Linked DNA regions of Nitrosospira lacus. The protein of the gene in region 1 interacts with the protein of each later gene in a pairwise test. Links are inferred from orthologs where the notes say so. Each region holds a gene or a part of one and is shown on either strand. Other genes may lie near its edges.

Region 1 (3,121 bases):
AGAAAGTTCTGGATGAAGCGGCAGTACGCATTGTCCATTTGGCGGGACAAAACGGATTTGCTCCCTTTCCGCCGGACATCAGTCGGGATACTGATGTCCTGCATATTACCCGCACTTGGGCGTTTACCCCTTCGGACGAGCTGACCAGCCAATAAAGTCCGCAACCTCGCACCTTGCCCTGTACTCCAGGAACTGCACGCTTCATCCTGTCCAAGTGCCGGATTTAGATTAATTACCCTATCTCATGACTGATTTCTATGCCGTCATCGGCAACCCCATTGCCCACAGCAAATCACCCTGGATTCATGCCGAATTTTCGCGGCAGACGGGCCAGGATATGCAATATGAAGCGATACTTGCGCCGGTGGATGCTTTCGCTGCAACGGTGGCGGTTTTCCGGGAACGCGGCGGTAAAGGCATGAACGTGACGGTTCCGTTCAAGCTGGAAGCCTGCAAGATTTCCCGGCGTTTGACCAGGCGAGCCGATGTCGCTCAAGCGGTAAACACGCTCGTATTCAGTGCCGATGGAATTCTCGGGGACAATACCGATGGAGCTGGACTGGTGCGTGACATTATGATCAATCTTGAATTCCCTCTCGCGGGCAAGCGGATATTGTTGATGGGCGCGGGCGGAGCGGCCCGGGGTGTGGTGCTGCCGCTGCTGGAACATTCACCAAGTGTTCTGACAATCGCCAATCGCACCAAACAAAAAGCGCACTTGCTGCAACAGCAATTTTCCCGCTACGGAAATATCGTTTCCGGCGATTATGCGGATCTCGGTGGAGAGAAATTTGATCTCGTCATTAATGCCACGTCCGCCAGTCTGAAGGGCAGGGTGCCACCCTTGCCCGCCGGTATTTTTGCCGATGAATCGATGGCTTATGACATGATGTATGGCGATGGACGCACTCCTTTTTTGCAATTCGCAAAGCAACAGGGCGCGTCGCGTCTGACCGACGGCATCGGGATGCTGGTGGAGCAAGCAGCGGAATCCTTTTTCCTGTGGCGTGGGATAAGACCGGAGACTGATCGGGTGATTAGAGGGTTAAGGAATCTCTGAATACGTTTTCATTCTTTCAACTTTTCCCCAAGATCATATGCCTGAAAATTTAACCGCGTCATCGCCGTTGCATGCACAACTTCATTAAGCGCTGGTTATGGCGTCTCTTCCTCCTCCTCACCGGCGCGGTATTTGTCTATCAGCTATGGATTCTGGGCCATGTTGTTTATTGGAATTTCTACAATCCCTCCACCAGTGCGTTCATGCAGGATCGGTTGGATGAATTACGGGAAAAAAATTCCACAGTGTCATTACGCACCCAATGGACGCCTTATGAGCGGATTTCCCCTCATCTCAAGCGTGCGATCATAGCTGCAGAGGATGGCAAGTTCCTGGAACATGAGGGGTTCGATTTCGAAGCTATTCAGAAGGCCTACGAAAAAAACCTGAAAAAGGGCAGGCTGGTTGCGGGGGGGTCCACCATCAGCCAGCAGCTTGCGAAAAACCTGTTTCTTTCCGGCGAAAGAACGCCGTGGCGCAAAATCCAGGAAGCCGTCATCACGTTGATGCTGGAAAAGGTGATGTCCAAACGACGCATCCTGGAAATCTACCTGAACGTCATTGAATGGGGAAATGGAGTATTCGGTGCGGAGGCGGCTATCCGTCACTATTATGGCGTTTCCGCTTCTTCCGTCACCGCGGAACAAGCTGCCCGTCTCGCCGCCATGGTTCCGAGTCCGCGATTCTACGATCGTAATCGCAATACACCGTGGCTATTGAGGAAAACTGATATCATCCTTAGCCGCATGGCATCCGCCCAAATTCCCTGACGATTTTTCGGCACTTCATCCGGCAACAGGAGCCATACTTTGCGTTCATTCTCCTCCCTGTCATAATATTCGCCCTGCATTCCAGATCCCTCTGCAAACAGGCAATTCTGCCGCGCCAGTATCGAAGTGCGTCAGAAATACCGGCACATAACCGTTTCGGATAGGGCGTACAAATGAGGGCCCGACATCCGGCGGGAAGTGAAGGAGCGCATATTATTCATGAGTGACGAATAATTCTGAATCCGCCTGTGGCGACTTTGCAATACAGTGACACTCAGCGATGAAAGAAATCTTTTTGAATCATGACACTAAAACGAAATATGAGCAGTGAATCGGTGGATTTAGGATAATATGGCATAGCGGCAATTCAGCCAATTTCAAGTAGCGGCACTCTAGACGCAGTACACCAGGGCGATCGGGCGATGACTAAAGCAAATACCCTCGGGGAGACCGAAGATCTGCAAGAAAACTTGCGGCGCCTGACGCATCTACTGCATAAACACAAGCTGGTGGAAGGTCTCGTGCATACCCAGCAAATGCCGCGCCAGGAACTGGTCGAAGCTTTGGTGCACAAGCAGAATCTGGCGGAACTGCAAAATCTGCTCGACAGGCTCCACCCCGCGGACGTTGCGCATATCCTGGAAGCCATGCCTCTCGAAGATCGCCTCATGATCTGGGAACTGGTCAAGGCAGAGCGCGATGGCGAGATTCTTCTGGAAGTTTCCGACGCGGTTCGCGAAACACTCATCGCCACGATGGACAGTGGCGAAATGCTGGCGGCAACGGGTCAGCTCGATGCCGACGAAATTGCCGATCTTGCGCCCGATTTGCCACGCGACGTCATGGAGGATGTGTTCCAGTCGCTGCCGATGGAGGAGCGCGAGCAGTTACGCGCCGCCATGTCCTATCCGGAAGATGCGGTTGGCGCGCTGATGGATTTCGACGTGGTGACTATCCGGGAGGATGTGACTCTGGAAGTCGTGCTGCGTTATCTGCGCCGGCTGGATGAGCTGCCTGACCATACCGATCAGTTGTTTGTGGTGGACCGGGATGAGCATCTGAAAGGAGTGCTGCCGGTGAACCGACTGCTGGTAAGCGATCCCGATGCCACGGTGGGATCAGTGATGGCCAAGGAAATGGTGAAGCTTCATCCCAGCGATAATGCTCATCAGGCGGCGCAGGCATTTGAGCGCTATGACCTTGTTTCCGCTTCGGTGGTCAATGCGGAGGATAAACTGATAGGCCGTGTTACCGTCAACGCAGTGATGGATTTTATCCGCGAGCAGGCGGA
Region 2 (3,315 bases), 910 kb from region 1 along the record:
CCACGTTCGTTGCAAATCTCGAATACTCGGTTTCAAACCCCGTTTCAAACTCGATATCAAACTCCAGCCCTTGCGGGCTTAGTTTGAGATTCCGGCCCCGTACCACCCTGAATTTTTCCGAACTTCGAGGCTGAAGCGCCGGTTCGGTAAATCCATACCCGATCACCCTGGTCTCCAAGTCTGAAAGCTGTTGCGACAATTCGACACCGTACGCATCATCAAGGTTGAGTACGGCATATTTGAGTGCAGGCCAATGGAACAATCGTGCCTTTGCGGCGGCATATGCTTCCATGCTGCCGTGATAATCGAGATGATCACGCGAGAGATTGGTGAATACCGCGACCGCGAATGTCGATCCGCTGATACGCCCTTGCACTATCCCATGCGACGACACTTCCATTGCCACGCACTGCGCGCCGCGCAACAAATAGTCCGCCATCTCCCGGTGCAACAGAACCGCATCTGGCGTGGTGTTGGCGGTCGATTCGAGTTCCCCGGGAAAACCGGCTCCCAACGTGCCGATGATTGCCGTCTTTTTGCCCAGCGCGGTCATGGCCTGGGCAATCCAATGACTGCAGGAGGTCTTGCCATTCGTTCCGGTAATGCCTATAAGCCAGAGTTTTTGCGACGGGTGACCATAAACATGATCGGCAATGGCGCCCGCCTGGGCTCGCAATCCGGCTATCGGTAAATTGGGCACTTGCCACTCGGGATCCCATGCGAAACCACGGCGTTCCCACAGTACCGCGTTTGCCCCCGCCGCTATCGCTTGAGGGATGTACCTGCGTGCATCCAGTTGTTCTCCGGCATATGCCAGAAAAGTATCTCCTGTCTTCACCATACGGCTATCCGTAACCAGGCTGCCGATTCTGACACCCAGATGATCAAGAGCGCGGAAATCAAAATGCGCCTTTGATCTGGCCGTGAATTTCGAATCTCCAACTCCGGATTCTGGGTTCATACATCACCCTTCAACTCTGGCACCGCGGTAAACGACATGACGTTATTGGCGGGCGCGTCATACGGAACGTTCCGCATGCGCAAGGCGCCCTCCATGACCCGGCTGAATACGGGCGCCGCCACCGCGCCGCCAAAATACTGGCCCGCGGACGGTTCATCCAGCATCACCGCAATGACAAATCGCGGACTGGAAGCTGGTGCATAGCCGACAAACGTCGATAGGTAACGGTTTTTTGCGTAACCGTTACCCTCCAATTTATGCGCCGTGCCGGTTTTGCCCGCTACCCGGTAACCATTGATCTGGGCTTTCGGTGCAGTACCCCCCGGTTGTGCCACCATCTCCAGCATCCTGCTCACCGCGAGAGCGGTATCCCGCGATACCACCTGCTTACCCGCCACGGGTGCATCAAGCCTCAATAGCGACACGGGCTTCAATTCACCCTCGGCGGAGAATAAGGTATATGCACGCGCCAATTGCAGCAGACTCACGGCAATTCCGTGTCCATAGGACATGGTGGCCTGTTCGATGGGACGCCAGGTGTGGTATGGACGGAGCCTGCCGCTCACTTCTCCGGGAAATCCTGAACCGGTGGAAGCGCCAAACCCGGAATCGCTCAGCATTTCCCATAACGTTTGCGGCGGCAGCGACAAAGCAATCTTTGCGGAGCCGACGTTACTGGATTTTTGGATCACTTGTGCCACTGTCAACGGACCTTCCTTATGCGCGTCGCGTATCGTGGCCTTGCCTATGGAGAACGTCCCAGGTCCAGTCTCAAATATGGTGTCGGGCTTTATTCCTCCCGCCTCCAGCGCTGCCGCTATGGTGAATGGCTTCAGGGTTGAACCGGGTTCGAATACATCGGTCAAGGCTCTGTTGCGGGCTCGCCCGCCATTCATTCGCGCGCGGTTATTGGGGTTGTACGCCGGCAGATTGACGAGCGCCAGCAACTCGCCTGTCTGCGCATCCAGCACCACAATCCCCCCTGCCTTGGCTTTGTTGGCTTCAACCGCCTGTTTCAATTCCCGGAAAGCGAGATACTGAATTTTGCTGTCTATGGACAGCGCTATATTTTGACCCGAGCGCGGAGCCCGGATACTTTCCACATCCTCGACCACACGTCCTTTACGATCCTTGATGACACGTCGGCTTCCAGGTTTGCCCGCCAGTTCATCCTGCCACGCCAGCTCTACTCCTTCTTGTCCGTTATCGTCGATATCGGTAAAGCCAAGCATATGAGCCGTCAACTCGCCCGCCGGATAATACCGGCGATACTCACGTTTAAGAAATACACCCGGCAGATTGAGCTCGACCACCTTGGCTGCAACTTCTGGCGACAAGTGGCGCTTCAGGTACACGAAATCACGCCGCATGCCAGGTTGGGAGTCGTCCAGACGCCTGCGAATTTCCTTGGTATCCATCTCGATCAGGCTTGCCAGTTTTTTTAATTGTTCCGGGGTTGCATTCATATCCTGTGGACTCGACCATACCGATTCCACTGGTGTACTGATCGCCAGCGGTTCCCCATGCCGATCCGTGATTATTCCTCGATCCGCGCTCATTTCGAGTGTGCGGCTGTAGCGCGACTCGCCTTTCTGCTGCAAAAAGCCGTTGTGCATCCCCTGCAAATAGGCCGCGCGCCCCGCCAATCCCATCAGGCCCAGCAGCAAGCAAGCTGCCAGCAAGCGCGAGCGTCCGGCTGGCAAGATAAGGCGCGGTGCATGACGAGGCATCATGGTTTCAGTGCCTCCAAGGAATCGACGGATTTGGCGGAATCAGCCACACTCGTCAATGAGACAACCTGAACGCGTGAGGCATCGGGCACCTGCATGTGCAGTTGTCCCATGGCGATTTTTTCAATGCGCGTATGCATCGCCCACGTACTCTGTTCGAGTTGCAGTTGTCCCCATTCCACTGCCAGCCGCCCCGCCTGCTCCTGTTCCCTTTCCAGTTCCACAAAAAGCTTGCGCGCCTTGTGCTGTGAAGTCACAACACTCAGCGCGCAGGCGATGAGGATTAAAGTTAATAGAATATTTATCCTGATCACGTCGGTCTCTCATTAGCCGTGAACACCACGATAGCGAGCTTCCACTAGGTTGTATTGACTCGCTCCGCCACTCGCATTACTGCGCTTCTTGCCCTGGGATTGAGCGCCAATTCGGTTGCACCCGGTCGTATCGCCTTGCCTACTAAACGCAATTTGTGATGACCCAGAAGCTGCACCTCTTTTTCTCGTAGCGGCAGTCTGCGCGGCAGCTTGTCGGGATTTGCCGATTCACGCATAAAGCGTTTCACTAGCCGATCTTCCAGAGAGTGGAAACTGATGACTACGAGCCGTCCTCCGGGATTCAGTATCT

What was found.
Region 2: the proteins of mtgA (region 1) and EBAPG3_RS00855 interact in binary tests that used the Escherichia coli proteins (3 or more experiments, as listed by UniProt). The link is inferred for Nitrosospira lacus from one-to-one orthologs.

What each region holds. Positions count from the first base shown.
Region 1 is NZ_CP021106.3:1,103,148-1,106,268, forward strand. Bases 186-2,980 are described here. They hold mtgA (monofunctional biosynthetic peptidoglycan transglycosylase), read left to right. Parts: upstream 186-1,131; coding sequence 1,132-1,830; downstream 1,831-2,980. Other genes in these bases: aroE (shikimate dehydrogenase), read left to right, coding at 245-1,060; mgtE (magnesium transporter), read left to right, coding at 2,253-2,980. Outside these bases: EBAPG3_RS04855 (energy transducer TonB), read left to right, coding at 1-155; more of mgtE, read left to right, coding at 2,981-3,121. UniProt on the Escherichia coli protein: Peptidoglycan polymerase that catalyzes glycan chain elongation from lipid-linked precursors. May play a role in peptidoglycan assembly during cell division in collaboration with other cell division proteins.
Region 2 is NZ_CP021106.3:190,022-193,336, forward strand. The notes cover bases 327-3,315. They hold EBAPG3_RS00855 (peptidoglycan D,D-transpeptidase FtsI family protein), read right to left. Parts: upstream 2,695-3,315; coding sequence 958-2,694; downstream 327-957. Other genes in these bases: EBAPG3_RS00850 (UDP-N-acetylmuramoyl-L-alanyl-D-glutamate--2,6-diaminopimelate ligase), read right to left, coding at 327-961; ftsL (cell division protein FtsL), read right to left, coding at 2,691-3,005; rsmH (16S rRNA (cytosine(1402)-N(4))-methyltransferase RsmH), read right to left, coding at 3,050-3,315. Also shown: more of EBAPG3_RS00850, read right to left, coding at 1-326. UniProt on the Escherichia coli protein: Essential cell division protein that catalyzes cross-linking of the peptidoglycan cell wall at the division septum. Required for localization of FtsN.